One region of the Amycolatopsis sp. WAC 04169 genome, then DNA from elsewhere that is predicted to be linked to it. Evidence: riboswitches for the same ligand, from Rfam matches in the RefSeq annotation. Region 1 holds a riboswitch; the other holds the start of a gene.
What was found. Region 1 has a riboswitch for glycine ahead of gcvP (aminomethyl-transferring glycine dehydrogenase). Riboswitches for the same ligand answer to the same signal wherever they lie in the genome.
Positions count from the first base shown of each region.

Region 2: linked by a shared signal. The riboswitch ahead of gcvP (aminomethyl-transferring glycine dehydrogenase) and the one ahead of gcvP (aminomethyl-transferring glycine dehydrogenase) in region 1 are both predicted to bind glycine.

Region 1 covers NZ_QHJI01000009.1:176,278-191,962, reverse strand. Annotated here, with positions in the region: gene glyA (serine hydroxymethyltransferase) at 1-46, opposite strand, end outside; gene gcvH (glycine cleavage system protein GcvH) at 53-430, opposite strand; gene gcvT (glycine cleavage system aminomethyltransferase GcvT) at 445-1,536, opposite strand; gene gcvP (aminomethyl-transferring glycine dehydrogenase) at 1,545-4,376, opposite strand; glycine riboswitch at 4,420-4,521, opposite strand; gene DMC61_RS26085 (hypothetical protein) at 4,759-5,133, opposite strand; gene DMC61_RS26080 (3-oxoacyl-ACP reductase) at 5,518-6,285, opposite strand; gene DMC61_RS26075 (aldehyde dehydrogenase) at 6,285-7,649, opposite strand; gene DMC61_RS26070 (gamma-glutamyl-gamma-aminobutyrate hydrolase family protein) at 7,646-8,359, opposite strand; gene DMC61_RS26065 (glutamine synthetase family protein) at 8,340-9,704, opposite strand; gene DMC61_RS26060 (general stress protein) at 9,933-10,457, shown strand; gene aspS (aspartate--tRNA(Asn) ligase) at 10,510-11,763, opposite strand; gene DMC61_RS26050 (DUF1700 domain-containing protein) at 12,168-13,412, opposite strand; gene DMC61_RS26045 (PadR family transcriptional regulator) at 13,409-13,732, opposite strand; gene DMC61_RS26040 (GntR family transcriptional regulator) at 13,896-14,273, shown strand; gene DMC61_RS26035 (ABC transporter ATP-binding protein) at 14,270-15,157, shown strand; gene DMC61_RS26030 (ABC transporter permease) at 15,154-15,685, shown strand, end outside.
Region 2 covers NZ_QHJI01000007.1:1,074-16,758, reverse strand. Annotated here, with positions in the region: gene DMC61_RS19495 (D-Ala-D-Ala carboxypeptidase family metallohydrolase) at 1-664, shown strand, start outside; gene DMC61_RS19490 (NUDIX domain-containing protein) at 666-1,298, opposite strand; gene DMC61_RS19485 (adenylosuccinate synthetase) at 1,295-2,488, opposite strand; gene DMC61_RS19480 (hypothetical protein) at 2,485-3,459, opposite strand; gene DMC61_RS19475 (adenylate cyclase) at 3,462-4,430, opposite strand; gene DMC61_RS19470 (hypothetical protein) at 4,581-4,961, shown strand; gene DMC61_RS19465 (hypothetical protein) at 4,977-5,354, opposite strand; gene DMC61_RS19460 (hypothetical protein) at 5,378-5,626, opposite strand; gene DMC61_RS19455 (hypothetical protein) at 5,661-5,957, shown strand; gene DMC61_RS19450 (hypothetical protein) at 6,196-6,429, shown strand; gene DMC61_RS19445 (CDP-alcohol phosphatidyltransferase family protein) at 6,467-7,078, shown strand; gene gcvH (glycine cleavage system protein GcvH) at 7,142-7,525, shown strand; gene garA (glycogen accumulation regulator GarA) at 7,651-8,118, shown strand; gene DMC61_RS19430 (MerR family transcriptional regulator) at 8,115-8,876, shown strand; gene DMC61_RS19425 (bifunctional nuclease family protein) at 9,097-9,570, shown strand; gene DMC61_RS19420 (TetR/AcrR family transcriptional regulator) at 9,649-10,293, opposite strand; gene DMC61_RS19415 (MerR family transcriptional regulator) at 10,561-11,142, shown strand; glycine riboswitch at 11,189-11,290, shown strand; gene gcvP (aminomethyl-transferring glycine dehydrogenase) at 11,462-14,341, shown strand; gene DMC61_RS19405 (nuclear transport factor 2 family protein) at 14,345-14,707, opposite strand; gene DMC61_RS19400 (helix-turn-helix domain-containing protein) at 14,822-15,640, shown strand.

The DNA.
Region 1 (15,685 bases):
GGTCCACTTCGGACAGGCTTGAATTGAACACAGCAGCGTTCACCATGAGTTCTCAGTTCTCCTGGGTCAGGACGGCGTACGCCTGGGCGTCGAGCAGGGCCGGCACGTCGCCGGACAGACGCACCTTCAGGAGCCATCCTTCGGCGTACGGGTCCGAGTTGATGAGCTCGGGGGTGTCCGTTGTGGCCTCGTTCACCTCGACGACCTCGCCGTCCACGGGTGCGTACAGCTCGCTGACCGATTTGGTCGACTCGACCTCGCCGAACACCTCGCCCGCGGTGACGGTGTCGCCGACCGAGGGGAGCTGGACGAACACGATGTCACCGAGCGACTCGGCGGCGAAGGCGGTGATGCCCACGGTGGCGACGCCGTCGGCGACGTTCAGCCACTCGTGTTCCTTCGTGTACTTCAGGTCCTGGGGGATGCTCATGAGAAAGGGGCCTTTCAGGCGCGGGAGTAGAAGGGCAGGGCGACGACCTCGACGGGTTCGATACGGCCCCGGATGTCGACGGAAAGCTCGGTGCCGGGCTCGGAGTGCTCCCGGTCCACGTAGGCCATGGCGATCGGGTAACCCAGCGTCGGCGAGAGGGCACCGCTGGTGACCTCGCCGATCTCGGTCTCGCCGGCCAGGACGGTGTAGCCGTGACGCGGCGCGCGGCGGCCGGAGCCCTTGAGCCCGACGCGAACGCGGGGAACGTCCTTCTTGGACAGCTCCTCGAGCGCGGCCTTGCCGACGAAGTCGTTCGGCTTCTCGAACTTGACCACGCGGCCGAGGCCTGCCTCGAACGGGCTCAGCTGGAGGCTGAGTTCGTTGCCGTACAACGGCATTCCCGCTTCGAGACGCAGGGTGTCGCGGCAGGCGAGGCCGGCCGGGAGCAGGCCGTGCGGCTCGCCCGCGTCGGTGAGGATGCGCCAGACGGCGGGCGCCTCACCGGCCGGGACGTACAGCTCGAAGCCGTCCTCGCCGGTGTAGCCGGTGCGGGCGAGCAGGACGTCGTGGCCCTTCACGACGGCCGGTACGCTCGCGTAGTACTTGAGCGCACCCAGGTCGGCGTCGGTGACGGCACCGAGGATCTCGACGGCCTTCGGGCCCTGGACGGCGATCAGCGCGACGTCCTCGGACTTGTTCTCGACGACCGCGTCGAAACCCGAGACCCGCTCGGCCAGCGCCTCCGCGACCACGGTGGCATTGCCCGCGTTGGCCACGACCAGGAACTTCTCGTCGGCGAGCCGGTAGACGACCAGGTCGTCCAGCACGCCGCCGTTCTCGTCGCAGATCATCGTGTAGCGCGCCCGGCCCGGCTTGACCCCGGACAGGTTGCCGACCAGCGCGTAGTCGAGGGTGTCGGCGGCCTGCGGGCCGGTCACCTCGATCTCGGCCATGTGGGAGAGGTCGAACAGGCCGGCGGCCTCGCGGACCGCCTTGTGCTCCGCCAGTTCGCTGGAATAGCGGATCGGCATGGACCAGCCCGCGAAATCGGTGAACAGCGCACCCAGTCCTTTGTGGACTCCGTGCAGGGACGTCTCTTTCGACATCAAGTGCCTCAGTTCTCGTAGGCGTTGAGCGGCGGGCAGGAGCAGACGAGGTTACGGTCCCCGCGCGCGCCGTCGATGCGGCGCACCGGGGGCCAGTACTTGGACTTGCGGTTCACTCCGGCGGGGTACACGGCCAGTTCGCGGTCGTAGGGCAGGTCCCAGTCGCCGACGAGGGTCTCCGCGGTGTGCGGGGCGTTGCGCAGCGGGCTGTTGTCCGCGGCCCACTTGCCCTGCGCGACGGCGTCGATCTCGGCGCGGATGGCGATCATGGCCTCGATGAAGCGGTCGATCTCGCCGAGGTCCTCGGATTCGGTCGGCTCGACCATCAGCGTGCCCGCGACCGGGAACGACATGGTCGGGGCGTGGAAGCCGTAGTCGATCAGGCGCTTCGCGACGTCGTCGACGCTGACGCCGGTCTCCTTGGTGAGCCCGCGCAGGTCGAGGATGCACTCGTGCGCGACCAGGCCGTCCTGCCCGGTGTAGAGCACCGGGTAGTGCTGGTTGAGGCGCTTGGCCACGTAGTTCGCGGCGAGCACGGCGACCTGCGTCGCGGCGGTGAGCCCGCCCGCGCCCATCATGCGGACGTACGCCCACGAGATCGGCAGGATCGACGCCGAGCCGTACGGGGCGGCGCTGATCGGGCCGACACCGGTCTCGGGGCCGGCCTTCTCCAGCAGCGGGTGGTTCGGCAGGTACGGCGCGAGGTGCGCGCGGACCGCGACCGGGCCGACGCCGGGGCCGCCGCCACCGTGCGGGATGCAGAAGGTCTTGTGCAGGTTCAGGTGCGAGACGTCGCCGCCGAACTCACCCGGCTTGGCGAGCCCGAGCAGCGCGTTGAGGTTCGCGCCGTCGACGTAGACCTGGCCGCCCGCGTCGTGGACGATCTTGGCCAGCTCGTCGATGCCGTTCTCGTACACGCCGTGCGTGGACGGGTACGTGACCATGATCGCGGACAGCGTGTCGCGGTTGGCCTCGACCTTGGCCCGCAGGTCTTCGAGGTCGACGTTGCCCTCGTCGGTGCACTTGACCACGACGACGCGCATCCCGGCCATCACCGCGGAGGCGGCGTTCGTGCCGTGCGCGGACGACGGGATCAGGCAGACCTCGCGCTCGGTCTGGCCGTTGGCGTGGTGGTAGGCGCGGATCGCGAGCAGACCGGCGAGCTCGCCCTGGCTGCCCGCGTTCGGCTGCAGCGACACCTTGTCGTAGCCGGTGACCTCGGCGAGCCAGCCCGACAGCTGCTCGACCAGGGTGTGGTAGCCCTCGGCCTGGTCGGCGGGGGCGAACGGGTGGATCCCCGCGAACTCGCGCCAGCTGATCGGCTCCATCTCGGTGGTGGCGTTGAGCTTCATCGTGCAGGAGCCGAGCGGGATCATGCCGCGGTCGAGCGCGTAGTCCAGATCGGACAGGCCGCGCAGGTAGCGCAGCATCGCGGTCTCGGAACGGTGCGAGTGGAAGACCTCGTGAGTCAGATACTCGCTCTCGCGGCCGAGGCCGGCAGGCAGCGCCTGGGCGCTTCCGGCCTGGTTCTCGATCCCGAACGCGTTGAGCACCTTGGCGATGATCGCGGGCGTGGTGACCTCGTCGACCGCGATGCGGACGTGGTCGGCGTCGACCGGGCCGAGGTTGATCCCGTTCTCGCGCGCGACCGCTACGACCGCTTCGGCCTGTCCGGGCATGCGGGCGAGGACCGTGTCGAAGAAGCCCTCGTGGACGACCTCGACGCCACCCTCGCGCAGCGCCCCGGCCAGCCCGGCGGCGAGCTCGTGGACGCGGGTCGCGATGCGCTTGAGGCCGTCCGGACCGTGGTAGACCGCGTACATCGCGGCGAGCACGGCGGGCAGGACCTGCGCGGTACAGATGTTGGAGGTCGCCTTCTCGCGGCGGATGTGCTGCTCGCGGGTCTGCAGGGCGAGGCGGTACGCGGGGTTGCCGTCGGCGTCGACCGAGACGCCGACCAGGCGACCCGGCAGCGAACGCTCGAGCCCGGCGCGGACGGCCATGAACCCGGCGTGCGGGCCGCCGTAACCGAGCGGGACACCGAAGCGCTGGGTGGAACCGGCGGCGATGTCGGCGCCGAACTCACCCGGCGCGGTGATCAGGGTGAGGGCGAGCAGGTCGGCGGCGACGGTGTACAGCGCGCCGGCGGCCTTCGCGGTCTCGGAGATGGCGGAGTAGAAGCCCGCGCCGCGCAGCACGCCGGAAGCGCCCGGGTACTGGACGACGACGCCGAAGAACTCCTCCGGCAGGCCGGTGAGCAGGTCGCGGACCTCGACCTCGACGCCCATGGCCTCGGCGCGGGTGCGGACGACGGCGATGGTCTGCGGCAGGCACTCGGCGTCGAGGACGACCTTGTTCGACTTCGCCTTCGACGCGCGGCGCATCAGCATGACGGCCTCGGCGACGGCGGTGGACTCGTCGAGCAGGGAGGCGTTCGCGGTGGCGAGACCGGCCAGCTCGGAGACCATGGTCTGGAAGTTGAGGAGGGCTTCGAGACGGCCCTGCGAGATCTCCGGCTGATACGGCGTGTACGCCGTGTACCAGGCCGGGTTCTCCAGCACGTTGCGGCGGATGACCGCCGGGGTGACCGTGTCGTGGAAGCCGAGGCCGATCATCTGCGTCATCGGCTTGTTGAGCGCGGCGAGCGCGCGAAGCTCGGCGATGGCGTCCTCTTCGGACGCGGCGGGGGGAAGTTCGAGGTCGCGGGTGACCCGGATCGCGGACGGCACCGCGGCCTGCACCAGGGCATCGAGACTGCCGTAGCCGACCTCGGCGAGCATCTTGGCCTGCTCGGACTCCGAGGGGCCGATGTGCCGGTCGTCGAAGGACGTACTGGTCAAGGGAGCTCCTTGGGTCAGGCGCCGGATAGACCGGTGCGCTGGGAACTCCCCCTCTGTCATGGCACCTGAGAGTTTCACCACCGATGAGGGTGGCTTTCACCTTGGGTGAGGCGCACTTGCGCGCCTGCTTTCCAGAGTGGCCTCGCGTGAAGCGGTAGTGGGTACCTGAGAGATTCCGGGGAGTTTGCTCCTTCGGTGCCCCACCACGTTCGTGGGGGCTCTCCCGCTCCAGCTCGACGGCCCTGTCTGAAGTTGTGCGCACACCGTACCTGGCCTGTTCAGCGCGCGTCTACTCACCGCCGACGACGTCACTTGCGTGATCAGAGCCGTGACTCGTGAGTTACGCCTTCGATCACGCGAGTGACGACCCTGATCACGCGAGTTACGCGTTCTCCATCATCATCTCGGCGGTGATCGTGCCGCAGAGCTCGGCGCAGCGCCTCATCATGTCGGCCGCGTCGGCGAGCTCGCCGTCGCCGGTCTTGGCGCACTCGTCGGCGCACATGCGCATCATCTGGGAGGCGAGGCCGCACATCTTCGCGCACATGCGCATCATTTCGAGGTCGGCGACCATCGCGGAGCAGCGCATCATCATGTCGGCGCACATGCGGGACATGTCCGCGCAGGTCACCATCATCATCCCGAGCTTCGCGCCGCCCATCTCCATGCAGCGCGTCATCATCTCCTCGCAGCGGACGTGACACTCGTTGCACAGGTCGATGCAGTCACGCATGGCGGTGCTCATCTGCCGGGTCATGCTCTGGCCTCCTGGGTGGTCCTGGATGCTGGCTTCGCGTTCTCAGGACTACAGCGCAGGTCAGCGGGCCGCCATCCCAGCCACCGGGACGAGTGACGGTCAGCCCGGCTCCGGTCCGTGAAGGCCTCCTTGAGGGACCCAGGCTCCCTCAAGGAGGCCTTCACGGACAAAACAACCGCATTCAGAGGACTAAACGCGGGCAAGGTCAGCCGGCCCGGGATGAAAGGGCCCTTCACCGCATGAGACGAGGGGAAAGCGTCCTTCGGCCCCCAGTACCGAGCGCGACGGCCGGCCCGAGTACATGAAGGCCCCCTTCCTGTACGTAGGCGCAAGGAAGGGGGCCTTCATGTACTTCACCGCATTCAGAGGACTAAACGCATGGCATCAGAGCGGGGTGACGTAGGCGCCCGAGATGCCCCCGTCCACCAGGAACTGCGAAGCGGTGATGAACGAGGCGTCGTCGCTCGCCAGGAACGCGACCGCGGCCGCGATCTCCTCCGGCTCCGCGAACCGCCCGACCGGCACGTGCACCAGCCGCCGCGCGGCCCGCTCGGGGTCCTTCGCGAACAGCTCCTTGAGCAGCGGCGTGTTCACCGGACCCGGGCACAGCGCGTTCACCCGGATGTTCTCCCGCGCGAACTGCACGCCCAGCTCCCGGCTCATCGCCAGCACGCCGCCCTTGGACGCGGTGTACGAGATCTGCGACGTCGCCGCGCCCATCACCGCGACGAACGACGCCGTGTTGATGATCGAGCCCTTCCCCTGCCGCTGCATATGCGGCAAGACCGCCTTGCAGCACAGGTACACCGACGTCAGGTTGACCTTCTGCACCTTCTCCCACGCGTCGATGCCCGTGGTGAGGATCGAGTCGTCCTCGGGCGGCGAGATACCGGCGTTGTTGAACGCGACGTCGACCGAGCCGAAAGTGTCCACAGTGGTCTGGAACAGGGCCTCGACCTGCTCGGCGTCGGTGACGTCGGCCTGCACGAACAGACCGCCGACCTCGTCGGCCGAGGCCTTCCCGGTCTCGGCGGAGATGTCTCCGATGACGACCTTCGCGCCTTCGCTCGCCAGCCGCCGCGCGGTGGCGAGGCCGATTCCGCTGCTGCCTCCGGTGATGACGGCGACGCGGCCTTCGAAACGCTGAACCATTATTCCTCCGTGCTGATGAAAACGTTTTTGGTCTCGGTGAAGGCGTCGACGGCGTCCGGGCCGAGTTCGCGGCCCAATCCGGACTGCTTGAACCCGCCGAACGGCGTCCAGTACCGGACGGACGAATGCGAGTTGACCGACAGGTTCCCTGCCTCGACACCGCGCGCGACGCGGAAGGCGCGGCCGACGTCACGGGTCCAGATCGAGCCGGACAGCCCGTACTCGGTCCGGTTGGCCATGGTCACCGCGTCCGCCTCCCCGTCGAACGGGACCACGGCGACGACCGGACCGAAGATCTCCTCGGACGCCAGCGGATGCCGCAGGTCCGGCGGGGTGACGACGGTCGGTGCGAACCAGTATCCGGGGCCCACAGGCGCGCTGCCCCGGAAGGCGACCGGCGCGGAATCGTCCACATAGGACGAGACTTTCGCGTGATGCCCCGCCGAGATCAGTGGGCCCATCTCGGTGATCTCCAGCCGCGGATCCCCGACGACGACGCCGTTCACCGCGGGTTCCAGCAGCTCCATGAACTTGTCGTACACGCTCGACTGCACCAGGATCAGCGACCGCGCGCAGCAGTCCTGCCCGGCGTTGTCGAAGACGCCGTACGGCGCGGTGGCCGCGGCTTTTTCCAGGTCGGCGTCGGCGAACACGATGTTCGCGTTCTTGCCGCCGAGCTCCAGGGTCACCCGCTTCACCTGCGCGGCGCAGCCCGCCATGATCTGTTTGCCGACCTCGGTGGAGCCGGTGAACACCACCTTCCGCACCGCCGGGTGGTCCACGAAACGCTGCCCCACCACGGAACCCTTGCCGGGAAGCACCTGGAAGACGTCTTCGGGGATCCCCGCCTCGCGGGCGAGTTCGCCGAGGCGGATCGCGGTGAGCGGGGTGAGCTCGGCGGGTTTGAGCACGACGGTGTTCCCGGCGGCGAGCGCGGGCGCGAACCCCCAGCCGGCGATGGGCATCGGGAAGTTCCACGGCACGATCACCCCGACCACGCCCAGTGGCTCGTGGAACGTCATGTTCACGCCACCGGGCACCGGGATCTGCTTGCCGCTCAGCCGTTCGGGCGAAGCCGAGTAGTACGTCAGCACGTCGCGGACGTTTCCCGCCTCCCAGCGCGCGTTGCCGATCGTGTGGCCGGCGTTGGCGACCTCCAGCGCGGCGAGGTGCTCGATGTCGGCGTCGACGGCGTCGGCGAACCGGCGCAGCAGCCGCGCCCGGTCGCCGGGGGCCACCGCGCGCCAGGCGGGGAACGCCGCGTGCGCGCGGGCGATGGCCGCGTCGGTCTCCTCGGCCGAGGTCAGCTCGACCGACCTCACCACCTCTTCCGTGGCGGGGTTGATCACCTCGAACGTGGTCATTCGCGCTCCTTCGCAGCTTTCACCAGCGCTTCGAAAAGCCTGATGTCGTCGGGATTCTGTTCGGGATGCCATTGGACGCCGAGCACGAACCCGTCACCGGGCAGTTCGGCCGCCTCGATGGTCCCGTCGGCGGCCCAGCCGACCGGGACCAGCCCGTCGCCGAGCTTCTCGATCGCTTGATGGTGGTAACACGGCACCTTGGTCTCGGCGCCGAGGATCGACGCGACGCGGCTGCCCTCGGCAAACCTCACCGTAGTGGTGCCGAAGACCCCCGGCGCGGGCTGGTGATCCGCGCTGTCCACCGTCTCCGGCAGGTGCTGGACGAGCGTGCCGCCCAGCGCGACGCTGAGCACCTGCAGTCCGCGGCACACGCCGAGCACCGGTTTCCCACCGTCCAAAGCGGACCGCAGCAGGCCGAACTCGAACGCGTCCCGGTTCGGCCGCGTGTACGTCGTCGCGTGCTGCTCCTGCCCGTAACGTGCCGGGTCGACGTCCGCGCCGCCGACCAGCACGAGACCGTCCACGGCGGACATCAGCCGATCGTGTGCCTCGCTCACCGGCGGCAGCAGGACCGGGATCCCGCCCGCCGCGACGATCCCATCGACGTAGACGCGGTGGAGCAGCGCCGCTTCGGTCTCCCACACCAGGAACTTCGCGGGTTCCAAATAGGACGTGAGCCCGATCAGGGGCTCAGAGACGTTCGAAGCCACGGATCCTCTCCCAATCGGTGACGGCGGCGTCGTACGCGGTGAGCTCGACCTTCGCCGCGTTCAGATAGTGGTCGACGACCTCGTCCCCGAACGCGGACCTCGCGAGTGCGCTCCCGTCCAGCAGCGCCGCGGCCTCCCGCAGGGTCGTCGGCACGGTCGGCTTGGCGGAACCGTAGGCGTTGCCGTGGAACTCCGGCTCCAGCTCCAGTTCGTTCTCGATGCCGTGCAGCCCGGCCGCGATCAGCGCCGCCACCGCGAGGTACGGGTTCACGTCGCCGCCGGGGACGCGGTTCTCGGTGCGCAGCGAGTCCCCGTGCCCGACGACGCGGAGCGCGCACGTGCGGTTGTCCGTGCCCCACGCGACGGCCGTCGGCGCGAAGCTCCCGGGCACGAATCGCTTGTAGGAGTTGATGTTCGGCGCGAAGAAGTAGGTCAGCTCGCGCAGGCCCGCCAGCTGACCGGCGAGGAAGTGCTCCATCAGCGGCGAGAATCCGCCAGGGCCGTCGCCCGCCAGGACCGGTTCGCCCGCGGCCGAGCGCAGGCTGATGTGGATATGGCAGGAGTTGCCCTCGCGTTCGTTGTACTTCGCCATGAACGTGAGGCTCTTGCCCTCCTGCGCGGCGATCTCCTTGGACCCGGTCTTGTAGACGCTGTGGTTGTCGCAGGTGGTCAGCGCGTCGGCGTAGCGGAACGCGATCTCGTGCTGGCCCGGATTGCATTCGCCCTTGGCCGACTCGACGTACAGCCCCGCGCCGCCCATGTCGTTGCGGATACGGCGCAGCAGCGGCTCGATCCGGGCGGTGCCGAGCATCGAGTAGTCGACGTTGTACTGGTTGGCCGGGCGAAGGTCCTGATAGCGCTTGTCCCACGCCGATTCGAAGGTGTCGTCGAAGACGATGAACTCCAGCTCGGTGCCGACGTAGGCGGCGAGACCGCGCTCGGCGAGCCTGCCGAGCTGGCCGCGCAGGATCTGGCGGGGAGAGGGGGCGACCGCGCCGCCCTGCACCCGTTCGAGGTCGGCGAGGACGAGCGCCGTGCCTTCCTGCCACGGGAGCAGGCGCAGCGTGTCGAAATCCGGGCGCATGACGAAGTCGCCGTAGCCGGTCTCCCAGGACGACATCGCGTAGCCGTCGACGGTGTTCATGTCCACGTCGACGGCGAGGAGGTAGTTGCACGCTTCGGTGGCGTGCTCGACCACCTCGTTGAGGAAGTACTCGGCGGCGCAGCGTTTGCCCTGCAGCCTGCCCTGCATGTCGGTGATCGCCACCAGCACCGTGTCGACGGTGCCGTCCTCGACCAGTTCCCGGAGCCGATCCAGCGTGAGCATGCCGCGCCTGTTCGCCATCAGCCTCACCTAAAGGTTCGAAGCGGTACCTTTGCGGCTTCTTCCTACCGGGTCGGCCGAACCCGGTCAACTCGGTCAATGGTCTGGTTCGTTATCCATTGCTCACCGTAGTTGATCCCTGGGCGGATTGTCTGCGATGCCCGGCTGAGAAGATGCTGTGAATCCCGCCGCACCGGGAGGAGATCCGCGCATCCGGGACGTTGTACGGATCAAGAGAGGTGAGAAGGAATGACACAGGCATTCACGCAGCAGACCACGTTCACCGAGCCCCAGGGGCGGGCTCAGCTCCCGACGCTGCCCAGCGGGTGGCCGATCGGCTCCTACGAGTCGTACTCCGAAGCGCAGCGTGCCGTCGACCACCTCGCGGGAACGGACTTCCCGATCACGGACGTGACCATCGTCGGTGTCGAGCCGATCCTGGTGGAGCGCATCGCCGGGCGCATGGGCTGGAGCAAGGTGCTGACCAGCTCCGCGCTGTCCGGCGCGATGTTCGGTGTGTTCCTCGGGCTCGTGCTGAGCCTGCTGAACCCGGGCGCCGGGCTGGTGCCGATCATCGTCGGCCTGGTCGGCGGTATCGGGTTCAACCTGCTGTTCGGCGCGCTGGGGTACGCGTCGTCGAAGAACAAGCGAGGGTTCATCTCGCAGAGCCAGCTGGTCGCCCGGCGTTACGACGTCCTGGCCCAGCCGCGCAACGCCGAGAAGGGCCGCGCCCTGCTGGCCGACCTGGCCGCCAGGAGCGCGTTCCACCACTGAGCCTCACCCCATGCGAGCCGGCACCTCTTCGCGAGGTGCCGGCTCGCGGCTTTCACGGGGTCAGCCGGTGCAGGTCGCGGGGGAAGAGCGTCGCCTGACGGACGTTGGGCAGCCCGAGCAACCGCGCCGTCCAGCGTTCGAGCCCGAGCGCGAACCCGCCGTGCGGCGGCATCCCGTGCGCGAAGACCGCCAGGTAGTCCCGATACGGCTCGGCGGATTCCCCGCGTGCGGCCAGCGCGGCGAGGTAGTCCGCGTGCCGGTGCAGCCGCTGCCCGCCGGTCACCAGTTCCAGCCCGCGGAAGAGCAGGTCGAAACTGTGGGAGTACCCGGGCCGCGCCGGGTCCGGATGCGTGTAGAACGGCCGCTTCGCCATCGGATACCCGGTGACGAACAGGAATTCCGACCCGTGTTCGCGCAGCGCCCACTCCGAAAGCAGCCGCTCGTGCGCGGGCGCGAGGTCGGGCTCACCACGCGGGTCTTCGCCCGACAACCGCGCGACCAGTTCCTGCGCCTCCGCGAAATGGATCGCCGGAATCTCCTCGGGCACCTCGATGCCCGCCTCCGGAACCGCGGCGGCCATTCCCGCGATCGCCTCCCGCAGCACCGCCATCACGTCGCGATGGTCGCCGACGAAGCCGAGTTCGGCGTCGAGGCTCGTGTACTGCGCGAGATGCCGCGCCGTGTCGTGCGGTTCGGCGCGGAAGACCGGGCCGACCTCGTAGACCCGCTCGAAGACCCCCACCAGCGCCTGTTTGTAGAACTGCGGGGACTGCGCCAGAAAGGCCCGCTTGCCGAAGTAGTCGATGCCGAAGACGTTCGCACCGGACTCCGTGGCCGAAGAGACGATCTTGGGCGTGTGGATTTCGGTGAATCCGAGCCCGTCCAACGCCGACCGGAACCCGGCGACGCTCGCCGCCGCGATCGTGAAGACCTCTTTCAGCCGCGGATGCCGCAGCGCGACGGCGGCGTTGTCCAGCACCGTGGGCAGCGCGGCGGCCACCGACGGACGGTAGAGCTCGAACGGCGGCGGCTGGGCGGGTTCGGAAAGCAGGCCGACGGACGGTTCGGTCAGTTCCAGCCCGCCCGGCGCCTGAGGGTTCGCGGTGACGAGACCTTCGACTTCGACGACGGTCTCCTCCGGCGGGCCACCGGGTTCGGCCAGAACCACCTGGGCGAGCCCGGAGCGGTCTCGGATCACCAGGAAGGTGACGGTTTTCAGTCGGCGCCGGCGATGCACCCAGCCGGCGATACGGACACGGCCGCCGACGTGCCGGGGCAGGTCGGCGGCGAGGACACGCGAGATCATCACAACTCCAGTACGGATGTGCGCGACCCCTTGGGAGTGCGGGCGAGAAGGGAACTCGCGGTACCACCGCACTTTCGCCGCCGCCGAAACGGCGGCCTCGAAGGCCCGTGACGAGGGCCGGACGGCGGGGCATGGGGCGCGGGCGCCGTTCCTCCCCGCACTCGGGAGGGTCTTCACCGAAAGACGCGAGGCCGCTTTCCCAGCTACCGGCGGCTCTCTGGCTCGCGTGCCCTCTCGGCTACTCGTCTCCGTCAGCGCGTTGCCCCGGAGGTTACGTCCCCTTCGGTACTTGCCGCATCCGCATTTCGTCCTCTGAATGCGGTCGTTGGCAACGCGAACCACCGCATTCAGAGGACGAAACGCGGGTGGAGGCGGCCCCCGGCGTCCGCCTCCACCCGGGCCACCTAGCGCGTCGGCTGGGTGGAGTTCGACGGCGGCGCGGGGGAAGAAGGCGGCGCCTGGGCGGTCGTGGAAGGCGGCGCCGGGGTGATCTTCGGGATCGCGGCGCTGAACGGCACCTCGGTCCTCTCCTGGCAATAAGCGCGGGAACCGTTGTAGCCGTTGAGGTTTCCGTCGTAGTCCTGGACCCCCCGTTCGAGCCGCGGCCGCGGATAGCGGTTGTCGTCGCCGACCTTCCGCTTCTCGCCCGTGCTCCGCTCGCAGGCGTACCGGGTCGTGTTGAGCGGACGGCCCTCCTCGTCGTAGAGGTAGATCTCGGTCAGCGGCTTGCCCTCCGCGTCGAACGCGTAGATGTTCTCGACGTCCTGGCTGCCGTACATCAACTGCGGGTTGCCGTAGTTGTCGTTGTAGCCACCGTTGTAGCTCGACGGGTAGGAACCACCGCCGTAGGACCGTTTCGCGATCAGATCGACCGCCGCGCCCGCCCCGCCGAGCATGCTGCCGATGACGAACGCCGAGATCGGCACGGCCAGCCACAGCAGCCGCCGGTCGGTCTTCAGCTTCGGCCCCGCCCAGACCACCGCGACGGCGGCCAGCAGCATCAGCGGCAGCAACAGCACGGCCTCGGTGTCGCGCAGCACGAGCAGCAGGCCGAAGATCACCAGCACCGCCGCGCACAGCACCCACCACGCCGGCTTCAGCGTGCGGAAGTAGTTGACTCCCTTGCTGTTCCGGTTGTTCTGGAACGACGTCGCGATCTCGCGGAGCTTGACCACCTCGGGCAGTTCCGCGATCGGCGCGACTCCCTTCCGCACCACGTAGGCGACGCTGATCGCGAGCACGGGAGCGACGAAAAGCAGGCCCAGCAACGGTTCCACCCGCACCCACACCGCGGCCGCGAAGCCGAACAGCGCGAAGCCGCCGACGGAGAACACCAAGCCCCAGAACGCGAACCGCGCTCCGCCGATCCCGGTCTTCACCTTCAGCACGGTGGTCTTGCCGTCCGCGTCGGGCGGACGCGGCGGATAGCCGCCGGACGCCCGCAATTCGGCGGCGTAGCCTTCCGGGCTCCCCAGACGTTCGATCAAGGCGTCGACCTTGGGGTTCTCCCCCAGTTCCGCCTCCATCTCGGCGAGATGCGGCCGGACGTCTTCGAGGATCTCCTCGACTTCGCTCTCGGGCAGGTCGGCGAGCGCGCTCCTGACCCTCGCCAGATACACCCGCACGGCGGTCGGATTCTGCGTGCTCATGCTGCCTCTCCCAACAGGCTGTTCATTGTCGTGGCGAAAGTCCGCCAGGTCTGCCCCGACTCTTCGAGGCGCTGACGACCCGGCTCGTTGAGGCTGTAGTACTTGCGGTGCGGGCCTTCCTCGCTCGGCACCACATAGGACGTCAGCAGGCCTGCCTTGTACAGCCGCCGAAGCGTCCCGTACACCGAAGCGTCGCCCACCTCCTGCAACCCCGCGACGCGGAGTCTTCGGAGCACGTCGTAGCCGTAGCCGTCCTCTCCGCGAAGCACCGCGAGAACGGCGAGGTCCAGCACGCCTTTAAGTAGCTGACTGATCTCCACAGTCGCGTCCCTCCCAGTCTTACGCAAGAGAAGGTACCACGCATTGCACAGTAGTGCGCACGGCGGAAGCCACTTGCGTCCGACAGGTGGTTCATGGGTTACTTAGTCCAGTAATGAACCACCGCACCCGAGAAGGTGCTCGAAGACTGGGGACGGAGGTGTCGTGCTCGACGAAGGAACACCCCTGTTCGTGCAGATCGCCGAACAGATCGCCGACGACATCGCCGAGGGAAGCCTGGCCGAGGGGGAACGCGTGCCGTCAACCAACGAACTCGCCGCCTTCTACCGGATCAATCCGGCGACGGCGGCCAAGGGGATCAACGTGCTCGCCGACGACGGCCTGCTCGAAAAACGGCGGGGTATCGGCATGTTCGTGGCCGCCGGCGCGCGGCAGAAGCTGCTCACCGACCGGCGGCAGCGGTTCGCCGAGCAGTACCTCGACCCGATGCTCATCGAAGCGAAGCGCCTCGGCATCGACGACGAAACCCTGATCTCGCTCATCCGCGGGAACGGACACCGGAACGGAGGACCCGCCGCATGACGCCGACCATTTCGACCACCGGCCTGACCCGGCGCTACGGCGACCACCTGGCGCTCGGCGATGTCTCGGTCGACATCGAAGAAGGCAAGATCACCGGCCTGCTCGGCCGCAACGGCGCGGGCAAGAGCACCTTCCTGCGCATCGTCACCGCACAGGAGTTCGCCAGCACCGGCTCGGTCCGCGTGTTCGGGGAGACCCCGGTCGAGAACGAGCGGGTGCTGCGGCGCCTGGTGCTCGTCCGCGAAGACCAGCAGTTCCCGGATTTCAAGGTGCAGCACGCGCTTTCGGCGGCGTCGTGGTTCTACCCGAACTGGGACGCGGAACTGGCTGAAAACCTGCTCCGCGATTTCGATCTGCCGACGAAACGCCCGATCAAGAAGCTCTCGCGAGGGATGCGTTCGGCGCTGTCGATCACGATCGGACTTGCTGCCAGGGCGGAGCTCACGCTGCTCGACGAGCCGTACGCCGGCCTCGACGCCGTCGCGCGCCAGCTGTTCTACGACCGGTTGCTCGACGACTATTCGGCCCATCCCCGCACGATCCTGCTCTCCACGCACCTGATCGACGAGGTCGCCGATCTGCTGGAGCACGTGGTGATGATCGACAAGGGCCGCGTCGTCCTCGACGCGCCCGCCGACGAACTGCGCGGCACGGCCGTCACGGTTTCCGGCCCCGCCCTCGCGGTGGACGACTTCGTCACCGGCCGCCGGGTGCTGCACCGCCGCAAGATCGGGTCGCGCGCTTCGGTCACCGTCGCCGACGCGCTCGCCCCCGCCGACAAGGCGAAGGCCAAGGCCCTGCACCTGAAGCTGGAGCCGCTTTCCTTGCAGCAGTTGATGGTGCACACCTCCAACGGACAGACCGCAGAGGAGGCGTCCGCATGAAAACCCTGGTCAACGTCGCGCGCTACCACCTGGTGGACCGGCTCCAGTACGTCGTCCTCCCGGTCGGCGTCACGTTCTTCGCCTTCGGGGTGAATCTCGCGATCTTCTCGCTGATCCCCGAAACACCCGAGGAGAACTACTCCGGCGGCCTGTCCACGCTGTTCGTGTTCATGCTCGTCTGCGGGGCCTTGAGCATGACGAAATCGCTCCCTTTCGGGCTCGCGCTCGGCGTGTCGAGGCGGTCCTACTACCTCGGCACGATCCTGCTGGTCGCCGGGCTCTCCGCGCTGTACGCGGTGGGGATCACCGTGTTCCAGGTGATCGAAGACGGGACCGGGGGCTGGGGGCTCGGCCTCAACTATTTCCGCGTTCCCTGGCTGCTCAACGGTCCCTGGTACCTGACCCTGCTCACCTCGTTCGTGTTCCTGTTGCTGATGTTCGTCTACGGCATGTGGTACGGCCTGATCTACCGGCGCGCCGCGGTGGTGGGTGTCGTCCTGTTCAGCGCGGCGCAGGTCCTGGTGCTGC
Region 2 (15,685 bases), on a different contig from region 1:
GGCGGGCGATGTGTCCGTCGCCGACGCCTGCTACTCCTGGGGACGCACGTTGTCGGAAGGCGCGTCCGGTGAGGACGTCCGGCAGCTGCAGATCCGCGTGGCCGGGTACCCCGGTTACGGCGGCGTGCTCGCCCTCGACGGCCAGTTCGGCGCGGGGACCAAGGCCGCGGTCACCCGTTTCCAGCAGGCGTACGGGCTGGGGGCGGACGGCATCGCCGGTCCGGCCACGTTCTCGAAGCTCTACGCGTTGCAGGACGACGACTGCACGCCGATCAACTTCACCTACGCGGAACTGAACCGGTGCAACTCCGACTGGTCGGGCGGCAACGTCCCGCCGGCGACGGCGAAGGCCAACGCGCTGGTCTCGATGTGGAAGCTGCAGGCGATGCGGCACGCCATGGGCGACCGGCCGATCGACGTCAACGGCGGTTTCCGCAGCGTCGCCTGCAACAACGCGGTCGGCGGCGCGACCAACAGCCGTCATCTCTACGGTGACGCCGTCGATCTCGGTGCCGGCTCACAGGGTTTCTGCGGGCTGGCGAAGCAGGCCCGTAACCACGGGTTCGCGGAGATCCTCGGGCCGGGCTACCCCGGCCACAACGATCACACGCACGTGGCACACCGGTCGACGCGGTTCTGGTCGGCGTCCTCCTGCGGGATCTGAGTCACTCCCAGCGCCACAGCGACGGCGGCCGTCCTCCCTTGGGGAGGGCGGCCGCGTGTTCGGTGGTACGCCGCAAACCGGGGACCCGCTCCATCGTCCGGCCGAGGTTGGCCGGATAGGGGCGGTCCCCGGTCAGCGCTTCGGTGGCGTCCAACGCCTGTGCCGTGGTGAAGATCGGGCCCAGCAGCCCGGCGGTGAAGGCGACGTCCCGCCACAGCCGTTCGGCCAGCATCGGGCGGCAGTCCGCGACGATCCGGTCGTGGTCGAACGCCAGCGGCGGGACCTCGTCCAGCGGCACCCAGACGACGTTCCCCGGATCGTCGAGCGCGGGACTCACCGTGGCCCACAAGGCGATGGAGAGCGTGGGACCTCGGGGATCGCGGTTCGGCTCGTCGAAGGTGGCGAGCTGTCCCGTCGCCGAGACCGCGTCGGGCGGGAGGCCGAGTTTGCCGACCACCGCCCGGCTCGCCGCCTCCCGCAACCGTTCACCGAGCCCCAGCAGCACCCCGGGCAGGGCGAGCTCCCCCTCGAAGGGCTCGGCCGCCCGCGGCGCGATTCCCAGCAGCACGTTCCGGGTGCCGGGGGCGAACCGCACCACGAGCACGTCAACGGACACCGGCGTCGAATCGATCACGCGTTGATTGTCGACCTTGCCTCCGCGACCCGGTAACCCGCCCTGTCCGGGCCGTACCCCATGACGGCCACCGGCAGCCGCGCGCCGAACCACGCCAGCGGATCCGGCAGATCGACGGCGGCCGAACCGTCCCGGGGCACGACCTTCAGCCCGGTCGCGTCGAGGTGGGTCACCGCGAGCGCGTCCACGCCGTCGCAGGCCGCGATCGCGTAGTCCAGCAGGGCCGCGTCGAGATGGCCCGCCCGCCACGCGCCCTGGAACTCGCCGGTTTCGTTGTGCGCCTCGGGAAAGCGGGCGAGCACGGCGGCGGACTCGGTCGGCAGCGGTCCCGCGCCGTGCCGGGTGAGGTACGTCCGCGTCACCCCCACGACGGTGTGCGGACGCCCGCCCAACAGGGCGCGGGCGTTGTGCGGCGTGGTCGTCGACCAGGTCGTATGCGGATGGAACCCGTGGTACTGGTCGAGGAGAGCCCCCTGCGCTCCCTCGAACACCAGCCGCCCGGAATCCGCCAGCCGCCCCGTTTCGTCCCCGTCGGTGATCCGCACCGCGTCCGCGAAATCGCGGTACAGCGCCACCAGTTCGTCCACGCTGTGCGGTGGCGTGGCGAGCGGCGCGTAGAACCGCGCGAGCGCGTCCAGCTTGCGCCGCAACACCGACGGCCGGGCGCAGTCGGCGACCGTCGGCGCTTCCCCCGGCGTCCCGATCACCTCCTGGCTCTCCACGACGTCCCCCGGGGAGGCCCCGGGCAACAGCGAGTACCAGACGGTCTCGCCGATGCCCTTGCCGCACGAACCGTGCCGGTTCACGCCACGGGCCTCCTCCCTGGCCCGGTTGGCGTGGATGTGGAACGGCGTCGTGAGCAGAGCCCGGCCGTCCACACTCAGCAGCGAGAGCGGATTCCGGACGCCGACCGCTTCGAGCCGCCGGGCTTCCGCGGCCAGCGCGAACGGCTCGACGAGCACGAACCGCGACAGATGGGTGGGCACGCCGGCGAACGTGCCCGCCCCGAACTGGCTGAAGGTGTGGTGCCGCCCGTCCACGACGACGTTGTGCGCGGCCTGCGCGCCCCCGTTGAAGCGGACCACCGCGGTGGTGGGCCGGGCGGCGCAGAGCGCGTCGATCACCGCGCCCTTGCCTTCGTCGCCGAAGCCGAGCCCGACCACCACCACGTGACCGTCCAGCAGACTCATCGCAGCACCACGTCGCTCGGCCCGTCGGCGTCGGGCACCGCCGACGTGACGACCGATTTGGTACCGAGCCTCGCCAGCGCCTTGCCGACCGCCTTGCTTTCGGCGACCGAGCCGACGTCCGCGAGGTCGGCGAGCGCGCGGTCGACGTCGACCACCCGCTCTTCCAGCCCGATGGTGGCGGCGATCAGTTCGCACACCGCGCCCGGGTCGTCCAGCTTCAGGAAGTTCTGGCCGAGCAGATCGCTCCAGTGCTCACCGATCTGCGGGTCGTTGTAGTACGAAGACTGGTTCGGCAGCACGAAGTACACGTGCCACTTGCGGGCCAGCTCCCGGTACACCGAGGCCGGGTCGATGTCCTCCCGCACGTCGTCCCCGATCACGCGGCGGATGTGGCGGGCCTCCAGCGCGGGCTTGTTCAGCTCGTCGCCGATGATGAACAGATAGCCCTTGCGGCCGCGGTTCTGCCAGGCGTCGGTCACGACGTGCCGCGCCATGAAGTACGCGGCCAGCTCGTAGGACTCGCTCTTCTGCCCGCCGCCCCCGCCTTCGAGGAAGATCGTGCGCAGCTGCTCGTCCATCCGGTTGTCCGATTCGAACTGCCCGACCTGCAAGGGAACCCGGTCGCTGTCGGCGTCGCCGATCGCGCCGAACAGCACCTGCGGGTCGGCCAGGTAGCCCCGGCGCTTCAGCAGGCCGTGCAGCTTGCCGAGCTTGCCCTGCATGATCCGCGGCACCCGGCGCATCGACCCGGTGACGTCGAACAGCACCGCGATCGGCGTCGAATCGGTGTGGTCGGCCGAATCCCGGCATTCCCGCACGGCGTTCAGCGGGTCCAGCGCGGGTGCGACCTTCCATTCCTTCGCGGGCTTGGAGCGGAGATCGGCGGTGTAGCCGAAGTCGTCCTCGCCCTTGGCCTTCCGGAAGGTCTTCGCGGCGGCGTAGGCGTTGTCGTCCCAGTGTCCGTGTCCCATGGTCAGGCTCCTGTCTCGGGGATGATGAACGGTCGGAAGGTGCGGGGGCCGTACAGGTCGGCGAGCAGTTCGTCGTACTCGTCGAGCAGATCGACGGCCTCGGGTCGGTGTGCCGGGATGTCCTGGAGGCATCCCTCGGCGAACCGGCGTTGGCGGATTTCGTCCGGTGCCAGCAGTTCCAGCATCAAGCTGTGGAGCATGTGGACGTCGGTGGCCGCGGTCATCGGCAGTCCTTTGTGGACTTCCGGTGGGTAGTGGACGGATTTGTCGGCCGCCAGCGGAAGCGCACCGTCTTCGACGGCGAAGGACCATCCGGCGACGACGATGCCGTGCTGTGCCGGATGAACGAGCACGTTGTCCGCGGTCAGGTGGCCGTGGACGACGCCCGCCCGGTGCGCGCCTGCCATGGCACGCAGGAGGCGACGGTGCATCCAGGCGTAGTCGCGGCCGTCGAGCCCGCCGGGGAAGGCCTTCCCGATGTCGGCGAGGGTGAGGAAGCCGTCGACGAGCGGATCGAGGACGCTGAACGCCCGATCGCCCCTCGCGACCGGCCCCGACGTGTCGAGCAGTCGCGGGTAATAGGGGCGCAGCCACCGGTGCCGCTCGGTGAAGCCGTCGAGCGCGCGCAACGCCTCCCATTCGGCGTGGATCAGCGGGTTGAGCGCCGGATCGCGGACGAGTTTGACCAGATGCGGGCCGGTGGTCCGGTAGGTCGTGGCGACACTGCCGACCGCGTGGGGAGCGACGAGCGTGTACGCCGACGTGGCCGTGGTGACCGTCTGACGCCGGGACCGTTTCCACTCGTCGTGGAGGCGGTTGAGCATGGCCGCCGCGCGGTGGGCCCGCGCGTCGCCGGGATTGCGGTCGGGGTGGAGCACGGCCGCCAGTTCGCGGTAGCGATGGCGGGCGAACAGCGCGGCCGGGCCGGCCGCGTCCTCGACCGCCTTCATGGCGTCTTCCCTGGTGAGCATAGTTTGAGTCTAGACGACTCTTACTTCGCCTGGCAAGGGGGTGGGTACAAATCCCGTATCACTCCGTCGCCTCGGCGAATAGCCTGGAAGGGTCGGGAAGAAGGGACTTTCTTGTCAGGTGAACCGGGGACTTCCAGGTTTCTCTTGCTGATGCTGCTGGGCGGGATCCCGCTCGTTTTCCTGTTGTGGGTGACCGGGGGAGCCCTCGGCGACCGCGTGCGCGAGCTGGACACCGGAGAGGACGTCACGGTCACCGCCGTCTCCGGATGCGTCGAGGAGGGGCCGCCGATGAGCGGCACCTTCCCCTATTGCTCGGCCGGGTGGCGATTCGACGACGGGCGAACCGGTCACGGGAGGATCGACGGTGAGAGGGTCGCGGAGGGCGACAGGATCTTCGCCGGTGACGGATTCGCCTACCGGTCGAAGACTTCGCGGGTCTTGAGCCTGGTGGTCGTCGCGCTCGTCGGCTTGGTCCTGCTCGGAATGCTGATCGGGCTAGGCGTCCTGTACCGGCGGCGTCGCGCGAAGTGACGCCGCCGGCCGTGCTCAGCTCCGGGTGGCGTCGATCTGCCGGTCGTCCTCGGTCGAACAGCTCGTCACCGGATCGTTCGGCCCACTGCCACAGGTCCAGGCACCGATCACCACCGGCCCGGGGCCTTGCGGCGACGCCGCTTCGGCGGGTGTCAGCTTGGCGAAGTAGTCCGTGAGCACCTGTGTCGCTTCGCCGCAGTCGGTTTTCCCGCGTGCCACGACCTTGTTCTTCGCGCCTTGAAGTCCGGCGATCTCGCCGCAGGGTGTTCCGGCGGGTGCCGGCGTGGAAGCGGGGGAGGACGGCGGCGGTGCGGCCGCGGGTGCGGGATCGGCGCCGCAACCGCTCAGCAGGACGACGGCGAGCGCGGCGGGAAGCACGGCGAGACTCTTCATGGGCCCTTCTTCTCGGGGATGGTTCATTCGACGGGGACGACGGCGGCGAACACGTTCTGCTCGCCCTTGCTGCAACTGGTGCCGCCTTGGGCGGCGGGAGCGCCGGAGACGCACAGCCAGCCGTCCACGGTCTCGCTGACCGGCTCGTCCGAGCCCGCGGACTGACGTCCGGCGATCCTCTTGTGGAACGAATCGACGATCCCGGTCGCGTCCGCGCACGAGACGCCCGGCCCGTTGAGCACCTGCAGGGTCAGCCCGCTCGCCGCGGTCACCGTTCCGCAGGAACCCTGTACCGGTTCAGCGGGTTTGGGTGCGGGGGCGGAAGTCGGGGCGGCGGACGGACTCGGCGCGGTTTGGGACGGGATCGGCGGCACCGACACGGGGGAGGCGCTCAACGAGAGTGAAGGCGGTGAGACCGACATCGAAGTGACTGGCGGTGGCGGAGCTTCGCCCGAACAGGCGGCGAGCGTTCCGGCGACGGCACAGACCGCGATCAGGCGCCGCCACGTTCCCGTGGTCGTCGAGACGGGCAAGGCGATCCTTTCGTCGGCCGGTCGTGGCCGGCCCATTCTGACCCGGCCGGGCCCGATGTCGTGGCATTGAGCCACGTTCGATTCGCGGGAGGCTATCGCGACCGCGCCGCCGCGATACGCGAGGACCGCCCGATCACTGTCCACTGTGGACAATTAATATGCCGTTCACGGCGCGGCAACACCCTGCTGTCGTCGCGAACCGATCGGACGAATCCGGCGCCGAGCCGTTAACGCGCGGCCCCGTTCTGCCGAAAAGACAAGTAGCGCTCCGGCGTGTCCCAGTCCCCGTCACCGAAACCGTGAGAGCGATGAAGACCGACGAACAGACCGACCCCGCGTCACCCCAGGCCACCGCACCGGCGAGCACGGAGCTTCCCCCGACGGCCCCGTGCACCGTCGTCTGGTGTGGCGGCCGCCCGTACGTCCTGGAGAACTCGGCGGGCCACCATCGCTGGATGGGCACCGACCACCGAGGCAGGCCCGTGGCGCTGACCAGCGCGGACCTGCAACGCCGCGGCTGGACGCACACCCGGGCCAGCTGACGCGGAAGGACCTGCCGCCGCTGGCTAGGCTGAGCGGGTGAGTACGCCCCCCGAACCGAGCGTGACCAGCGAAGAGCCTTCCCTGCTGCGGCAGGCCTTGAACGTCCCCAACATGCTTTCGATCCTCCGGCTCGCCGGGGTGCCGGTCTTCCTGTGGCTGCTCCTCGGCCCGAAGGAGGACGGCTGGGCGCTCGCGCTGCTCGTGTTCAGCGCGCTCACCGACTGGCTCGACGGCAAACTCGCCCGCTGGCTCAACCAGATGTCGCGGCTCGGCCAGCTGCTCGACCCCGCCGCCGACCGGCTCTACATCCTCGCGACCCTCGTCGCCTTCCTGATCCGCGACATCATCCCGTGGTGGCTGGTGGTCCCGCTGGTCGTGCGGGAGGCCGTCCTCGGCGTCTGCGTCCTGCTGCTGCGCCGCCGGGGGTTCGCCCCGCCGGAGGTCACCTACATCGGCAAGGGCGCCACCTTCGTGCTGATGTACGCCTTCCCGTTCCTGCTGCTCACCCAGGGCGGCTCCGACATCGCCGCGATCGCCCGGCCGATCGGTTACGCCTTCACGGCGTGGGGTGCGGTCCTGTACGTCTATTCGGGCGTGCTGTACATCGTCCAGACCGTGCGCGCCTTGCGGGAGGCGCCGGGCGCGTGACCCGGCGGGATGCGAAACTGCGCGCGTCGGTTTCGAGTGAGGGCATCAGAAAGGGGAGCGGCGTTGTCCACTCCAGAAGAACTGCGGTACACCGAGGAGCACGAGTGGGTCTCCGTGCGCGACGGCGGGCTCGTGCGCGTGGGCATCACGGAGTACGCCCAGGACCAGCTCGGTGACGTCGTGTTCGTCGAACTGCCCGAGGTCGGCAAGCAGGTCGGTTCGGGTGACGCGTTCGGCGAGGTCGAATCGACCAAGAGCGTCTCGGAGCTGTTCGCCCCGCTCGACGGCGAGGTGGTCGCGGTCAACGACGCGGTGACCGAATCGCCCGAGCTGATCAACAGCGACCCGTACGGCGAGGGCTGGCTGATCGAGCTCCGTCTCGACGACGCGAGCTCGGTGGAATCCCTGCTGGAGGCCGAGGCGTACCAGGCGCTGATCAAGGAATAGCCGCAGGCCGTGGCCCTTCGGGAGGACAAGGGGGAGCCGCGGGCCGGAGATTCGATCAGGCACGGTACGTTTGACCTCCACACGTTCTTGAGTAGTGGCAACACACATGCGTTAGGAGAGCTCAGGTGAGCACGAACGACGGGCCCGGCGTTCCCCCGGAGCAGTCTCCGGAGCGGACTTCTGTCTTCCGGGCCGACTTCCTGGCCGACGTCGAAGGCACTGAGGCTCCTCCGGCTGCCGAGGCCCCCGTCCAGGGTGTGGACGCGCTGCCCGCGGGTTCCGCGCTGCTGGTCGTCAAGCGGGGCCCGAACGCGGGTTCGCGCTTCTTGCTGGACCGCGACACCACCAGCGCGGGGCGGCACCCGGACAGCGACATCTTCCTCGACGACGTCACGGTCTCCCGGCGGCACGCCGAGTTCCGCCGTGAGGGCGGCGAGTTCGTCGTCATCGACGTCGGCAGCCTCAACGGCACCTACGTCAACCGCGAGCCGGTCGACCAGGCCGTCCTCGCCGGTGGCGACGAGGTGCAGATCGGCAAGTTCCGCCTGGTCTTCCTGACCGGCCCGGGATCCGGGGGCCAGGGGGCACGGTGACGGCGGCCGGGCGGCCTGATCGGGATGCGTCGCAGCGCGATGGGTTGAGCATCGGGGCCGTGCTGGCACAGCTGCGCGGCGACTTCCCCGATGTCACCATCTCCAAGATCCGGTTCCTCGAGGCGGAGGGTCTGGTCCAGCCGGGCCGGACCCCGTCGGGGTACCGGCAGTTCGCTCCGGCGGACGTGGAGCGGTTGCGGTTCGTCCTGTCCGCCCAGCGGGATCACTACCTGCCGCTGAAGGTCATCAAGGAACAGCTGGACGCGGCGGATCGGGGTGCCGCGCCGGAAGCGGCGATGCCGAGGCTGCCGCGGAAACTCGTTTCGCTCGAAGCCCCGGGGGAGAACGGCGGACTGCCGTCCCCCGGGGACTTCGAGACCGATCGCGAGATCAGGCTGACCGAGGAAGATCTGCTCCGCCAGGCCGGCATCGACGCCGCCACCCTGGCTGAGCTGCGGCAATACGGTCTGGTGCGCCCAGGTGCGGCGGGGTTCTTCGACCCCGACGCGGTCCTCGTGGCCAAGACCGTGAAGGCGATGACCGAATTCGGTATCGAGCCGAGACATCTGCGTGCCTTCCGGGCGGCGGCCGACCGCGAGGTCGGCCTGCTGGAGCAGATCGTGACCCCGGTGTATCGGCATCGTGACGAGGACGCCAAAGCGAGGGGCGACGAGGTCGTCCGGGAGCTCGCGGCCTTGACCGTGGCGTTGCACACGCTCTTGGTGAAGGCCGGAATACGGGCTGTCACGGGCGGTTGAACGGTTCCACGGGGCCGGGAGCCGTTGTGGGGCCACTTGTCAATGCCTGAATGTTCGGCACCCTATGCCGTACCGTGAGAGTCGGGTTTGCCACGGGCGAACCGAGAATGTCGGAGACAGCGAGCACAGCGCTCGGAAGACGGGTAGCGTCGGGACTACCGTCGCTTGGTCGTCGAGACAAGCGTTGCGGCCCGTGCGCACGAGAGGGAGGCGAAGCCCGATGAGCGAGATGCGCGTCGTCGGCGTGCGGGTGGAGCTGCCCGCGAATCAGCCGATCTTGTTGCTGCGGGAAACCGAAGGCGAGCGTTACCTGCCGATCTGGATCGGCTCGGTCGAGGCCACCGCCATCGCCTTGGAGCAGCAGGGAGTCCGCCCGGCCCGTCCGCTGACCCATGACCTGCTCAAGGAGGTCATCGGCGCGCTGGGCCGTGAGCTGGAACAGGTCGTGATCACCGACCTGAAGGAAGGCACGTTCTTCGCGGAACTGGTCTTCGACGGGGACATCCGGGTTTCGGCGCGGCCGAGCGATTCGGTGGCGCTGGCACTGCGGGTGGGGGTGCCCATCCACGCCGTCGACGCGGTGCTGGAGGAAGCGGGCCTCATCATCCCCGACGAGCAGGAGGACGAGGTCGAGAAGTTCCGCGAGTTCCTCGACTCGGTCTCGCCGGAGGACTTCCGCGGCGCGGACACCTGATCCCGGGAACTTGACCGAAGGGGCGGCGCCTGCTGGTGCCGCCCCTTCTTCATGCGCGTTTAGTCCTCTGAATGCGGATCAGGCCGCGGTCGCCTTGAGGAACAGGTCGGCCAGCTCACGGCCGTACCGCTCCAGGTCCAGCTTCGGATCGGCCGCGAACTTCGCCGCGACGCCGTCGATGGCCTGCGCGATCGACAACGCCATCACGTCCGCCGCGAAGTCGCCGAAAGCGCCTTCCTGCTGGCCCTGGCGCAGCTGGCGTTCGAGCCGCCCGGTCCGGAACTCCTCGACGAGCGGCGCCGACATGAACCAGCCCTCGGCGTCCGAGCCGCTGGACGCCATCTCGACCATGACCCGCACCAGTTCCGGGTACGAGCCGAGGAAGGCGATCTCCGCCTCGATGTAGCCGCGCAGCAGCCCGGCACGGTCGGTCTTGCCCTCGATGCGGTCTTCGAGGAACTTGTCCTTCATCCCGGTCGCGGTGGTGACCACGGCCTGCATCAGGCCGGCCTTGTTGGTGAAGTGGTAGGAGATGATCCGGGTGCTGGACAGCCCGGCCCGCTCCTTGATTTTCGCGAACGACGTCTTGTGATAGCCGAAGTCGGCGATCGTCGCGATCGCGGCCCCGACGATCTGGGCCCGCCGGGCCGCCTCGGTGACCGACAGCCCCAGCTCCGCCTGGACCTCTTGCAGGGCACTCTGGGTGGAGGGATTTACTTGCATGAGTAAAAATTAACACGGCTGAGTAAATCAGGCAACCATGCGGCCGAACGGGGGACTGTCCTCGACAAGCCTCAAGAAGAGCTTGAGGCCGACCGCGCGTCGCGTTGACCGGTTTGCCGGACGCGCTTACCGTCAATGAAGGTGAATCGCCAAGGTGTGATTCGGATGTCTGGGGCATTCGTCTTGACGAGGAACTCCGGTGCGGACTCCCGTGGGTCCGCGCGGCTTTGTTCGCCGGCCGCCAGGTCGGGCGAGGGGAGGCATGGCGTGGTCGAGGCTGGTAGCCCTCAAGAGCCGCTCGTTCCGGTCGCTGACGGCGAGCAGGGCGAGCTGTTCCCCGACTCTTCCCTCCCGGACGAACTCGTCGGCTACCGCGGCCCCGCCGCCTGCCAGATCGCCGGGATCACGTACCGGCAGCTCGACTACTGGGCCCGCACGAAGCTGGTCGCGCCGAGTATCCGCACGGCGCACGGTTCCGGCTCGCAGCGGCTCTACTCGTTCAAGGACATCCTCGTCCTGAAGGTGGTCAAGCGGCTGCTGGACACCGGCGTCTCCCTGCAGAACATCCGCGTCGCCGTCGACCACCTGCGCCTGCGTGGCGTCCGCGACCTCGCCAAGGTCACCCTTTTCTCGGACGGCACCACCGTCTACGAGTGCACCTCGCCCGAAGAGATCGTCGATTTACTCCAGGGCGGGCAGGGTGTCTTCGGGATCGCCGTCAGCGGCGCGATGCAGGAGATCAGCGGCACCATCCACGAGTTCCCGGCCGAACGGGCCGACGGCGGCGTGATCGAAACGGTCACGCCGGACGAGCTCACGCAGCGCCGTAACGCGCGTCGCACCGGCTGATCATGAGGCCGCGGGAGCGGCAGGGTAGGCTCACTTCCGCGGTCGACGAATCCGCGCGGGAGAGACCGAGTCGATAACCGTTGAGCTCGGCGCCGAAGGAGCAAGTCCTCCCCGGAACCTCTCAGGCACCCTGGACCGCGCGGAAGAGACGCCTCTGGAAAGTGGTTCGCCAGGTCACAGCCTGGCGGCCCCGCCGACGGTGCAAGCCCGGCTCAACACTCGGGCGAAACTCTCAGGCGCCCCCTCGGGGGTACGGACAGAGTGGGGAGGGCCAGGACAATCCGTCCCGGCCCCACCCCCGCGTCTTGGGAGGTCCCCGATGGAGCCCGTGTCACTGGCCGCTCTCGAATCCGGAACCCCCTTCGCGGACCGGCACATCGGCCCCGGTGCCGAAGAGCTCGCGCGCATCCTCGACGTCGTCGGCGTCGCCTCCCTCGAAGAGCTCGCCGAGCGGGCCGTCCCCGCGTCGCTGCGGGAGTCCGCGACCCCGCCCGACCTGCCGCCGCCCGCCACCGAGACCGGCGCGCTCGCCGAACTCCGCGCGCTGGCCGCGCGCAACCGGCCGATGGTCCAGATGATCGGCCTCGGCTACCACGACACCGTGACCCCGCCGGTGATCCGCCGCGCCGTGCTGGAGAGCCCTGCCTGGTACACCGCGTACACGCCGTATCAGCCGGAGATCTCGCAAGGGCGCCTCGAAGCGCTGCTCAACTTCCAGACCATGGTCGCCGACCTGACCGGCCTGCCGATCGCCAACGCGTCGATGCTGGACGAGGCGACCGCCGCGGCCGAGGCGATGACCCTGGTCCGCCGGGCGGGCAAGGCGAAGTCGAACCGGTTCGTGGTCGACGAGGACACCCTTCCGCAGACGATCGAGGTGCTGCGCACGCGCGCCGAACCGCTCGGCATCGACCTGGTGACCGCGGACCTGTCCCAGGGCATCACCGGACTCGGGCTCGGCGGCGACTTCTTCGGCGTGCTGCTGTCGTATCCGGGCGCTTCGGGGGTCGTCCGCGAATGGGAGCACACCATCGCCGAGGTCAAGGCGCTGGGCGCGGCCGTGGTGATGGCCGCGGATCCGCTCGCGCTGACCCTGCTGCGGCCGCCCGGTGAACTCGGCGCCGACGTCGCGATCGGATCGACGCAGCGCTTCGGCGTCCCGATGGGCTTCGGCGGGCCGCACGCGGCGTACCTCGCCGTCCGGCAGGGGCTCGAACGGCAACTGCCCGGCCGGCTGGTCGGGGTGTCGAAGGACGCCGACGGCGCGCCCGCGTACCGGCTCGCGTTGCAGACCCGTGAACAGCACATCCGCCGCGAGAAGGCGACGAGCAACATCTGCACCGCGCAGGTGCTCCTGGCGGTCATCGCGTCGATGTACGCGGTGTACCACGGCCCGGAAGGGCTGCGCGCCATCGCGAACCGCGCGCACCGGATGGCCACGGTGCTCGCGGCTGGCCTCGCCGAAAGCGGTGTCGACGTCGTGCACTGCGAGTTCTTCGACACGGTCACGGTTTCCGTCCCGGGTCGAGCGGCGGGGATCGTCGGCACGGCACGGGAACTCGGGGTCAACCTGAGGCTCGTGGACTCCGACCACGTCGCCGTCGCCTGTGACGAGACGACCACCCGTGAGCATCTTTCCCTGGTGTGGAAGGCGTTCGGGGTCGCGGTGTCCGATGTGGACTCGCTCGACGCGGACACCGCGGACGGCTTCCCGCCGGATCTGCGCCGCACCAGCGACTACCTGACCCATCCGGTCTTCCACGCGCACCGCTCGGAGACGGCGCTGCTGCGGTACCTGAGGGCGTTGTCCGACAAGGACGTCGCGCTCGACCGGAGCATGATCCCGCTGGGCTCGTGCACGATGAAGCTCAACGCCACGGCCGAGATGGAGCCGATCACGTGGCCCGAGTTCGCCGGGCTGCATCCGTTCGCGCCCGCCGAGGACGCGGGCGGTCTGCTCACCGTCGTCAAGGATCTGGAGCGATGGCTCGCCGGGATCACCGGCTACGACGCGGTCTCCCTGCAGCCGAACGCCGGAAGCCAGGGTGAGTTCGCCGGTCTCCTGGCGATTCGCGCGTATCACCGCGAGCAGGGGAACGCCGCGCGTAACATCTGCCTGATCCCGTCCAGCGCGCACGGGACGAACGCGGCCAGCGCGGTCATGGCCGGGATGCGGGTGGTCGTCGTGAAATGCGACGACGAAGGCAATATCGACCTCGGACACCTCAAGTCCACTGTGGACGAGCACGCGGACGACCTCGCCGCGATCATGATCACCTACCCCTCCACGCACGGTGTGTACGAGGACACCGTCCGAGAGGTCTGCGCGCTGGTGCACGACGCGGGCGGCCAGGTGTACGTCGACGGCGCGAACCTGAACGCCCTGATCGGGGTGGCGCAGTACGGGAAGTTCGGCGCGGACGTCTCGCATCTCAATCTGCACAAGACCTTCTGCATCCCGCACGGTGGCGGCGGACCGGGCATCGGCCCGATCGGGGTCCGCGCGCATCTGGCGCCGTACCTGCCGAACCACCCGCTGCAGCCGGACGCGGGCCCCGCCACCGGGGTGGGGCCGATCAGCGCCGCGCCGTGGGGGAGCGCGTCGATCCTCCCCATCTCCTGGGCCTACGTCCGGATGATGGGCGCGGAAGGCCTGAAGCGGGCGACGCTGACCGCGGTCGCGAACGCCAATTACGTCGCCAAGCGTCTCGCCGCGCACTACCCGGTGCTGTACTCCGGGCACGACGGCCTGGTCGCGCACGAATGCATCCTCGATCTCCGCGCGCTCACCAAACGGACCGGCGTCACCGTGGACGACGTCGCCAAGCGGCTGGCCGACTACGGGCTCCACGCGCCGACGATGTCCTTCCCGGTCGCGGGAACGCTCATGGTCGAGCCCACCGAGAGCGAGGATCTCGGCGAACTCGACCGGTTCTGCGACGCGATGATCGCGATCCGCGGCGAGATCGAGAAGGTCGCCGCGGGGGAGTGGCCGCTGGAGGGCAGTCCGCTGCGGAACGCCCCGCACACCGCGCGTTGTCTCGCGGGCGAGTGGGATCGCCCGTACAGCAGGGAGATCGCAGTGTTCCCGGCCGGGTTCACCGCGTCGAAGATCTGGCCCCCGGTGCGGCGGATCGACGGGGCCGCGGGTGACCGCAACCTCGTCTGCTCCTGTCCGCCGCCGGAGGCCTTCGCGTGATCGTCAGCCGGGCATCTTGTCGAGAAAGCCCAGCACCTGCTTGATCCGTCCGCCTTCGACGGTGATGACGTCGAAACCGATCGCCAGCGGCTCCTCCGCGCCCTCCGGGCCGAGGTACCACTGGAACCGCGCGATGTCGTGGTGCGCGTCGGGCGCCGCGGGCAGGCTGAACTTCAGTCCCGCGAACTGGGCCTGCGCGCCGGCGATGAAGCCGTCGACACCGTCGTGGCCGGTGACGGCGCCGAGCGGGTCGGTGTAGGCGGCGTCCTCGGTGAAGACTTCGGCGATCAGGGCGCGGCGCTTGTCCGCGTCGGTTTCGTTCCACACGGCGATGTACTGCTCGGCGACGCGCTGGATGTCCGACATGGTGTCTCCTCGTTTCGTTGTGGGATAACCGATGCCGCAACTCTGTCGGCCGGGGGCGGGTCCCGTCGATTACGCGGGAGGTAATGGCGGTGCGGCACCCGGGGCCGTAGGTTCGTGATCGTGACGACCACAGTGAGCGCGGGCCGCCCCGTCGGGGAACTCCTCCGTGAATGGCGTGACCGCCGCCGGATCAGCCAGCTGGATCTCGCCATTTCGGCGGACATCTCCACCCGGCACCTGAGCTTCGTCGAAACCGGCCGGTCCAAGCCCAGCCGCGAGATGGTGCTGCGGCTCGGCGAACATCTGGAGGTGCCCTTGCGGGAACGCAATCAGCTGCTGCTGGCCGCGGGGTACGCGCCCGCGTACGCCGAAACCGGTCTCGCCGCCCCGGAGCTGGCGGCCGTCCGCAAGGCGGTGCGCCAGCTGATGACCGGCCACGAGCCGTACCCAGCCGCCGTCGTCGACCGCTGGTGGAACCTGGTCGACGCCAACGCGAGCATCTCGCTCATGACCGGCCTGGTCTCGCCGGCCTTGCTGACGCCGCCGGTCAACGTCCTGCGGGTGACACTGCATCCGGACGGGATGGCGCCGTACGTGCTGAACCTGGGGGAGTGGCGTGCCCATCTGCTCGGCAGGCTGCGGCGGCAGGTGATCCAGACCGCCGACCCGATGCTGACCGAGCTGCTGGAGGAACTGCTCACCTATCCGTGCGCGGATCCCGTTCCCGAGGTGGAGGTCCCCGGACCGGGTGACATCTTCGTCCCGCTGAAACTGCGGCACGAGGAGGCCGAACTCACCTTCTTCAGCACGGTCTCCACCTTCGGGACGCCGCTGGACGTCACGGTCGCCGAGCTGGTGATCGAGTCCTTCTTCCCGGCCGACGCGGACACGGCGGAGTATTTGCGCGCGTACGCCGCGCGCGGGATGGAATGATGCGGGGCAAGAAGCCCTGCCGCAGACCCCAGTGAGGATTTCCCT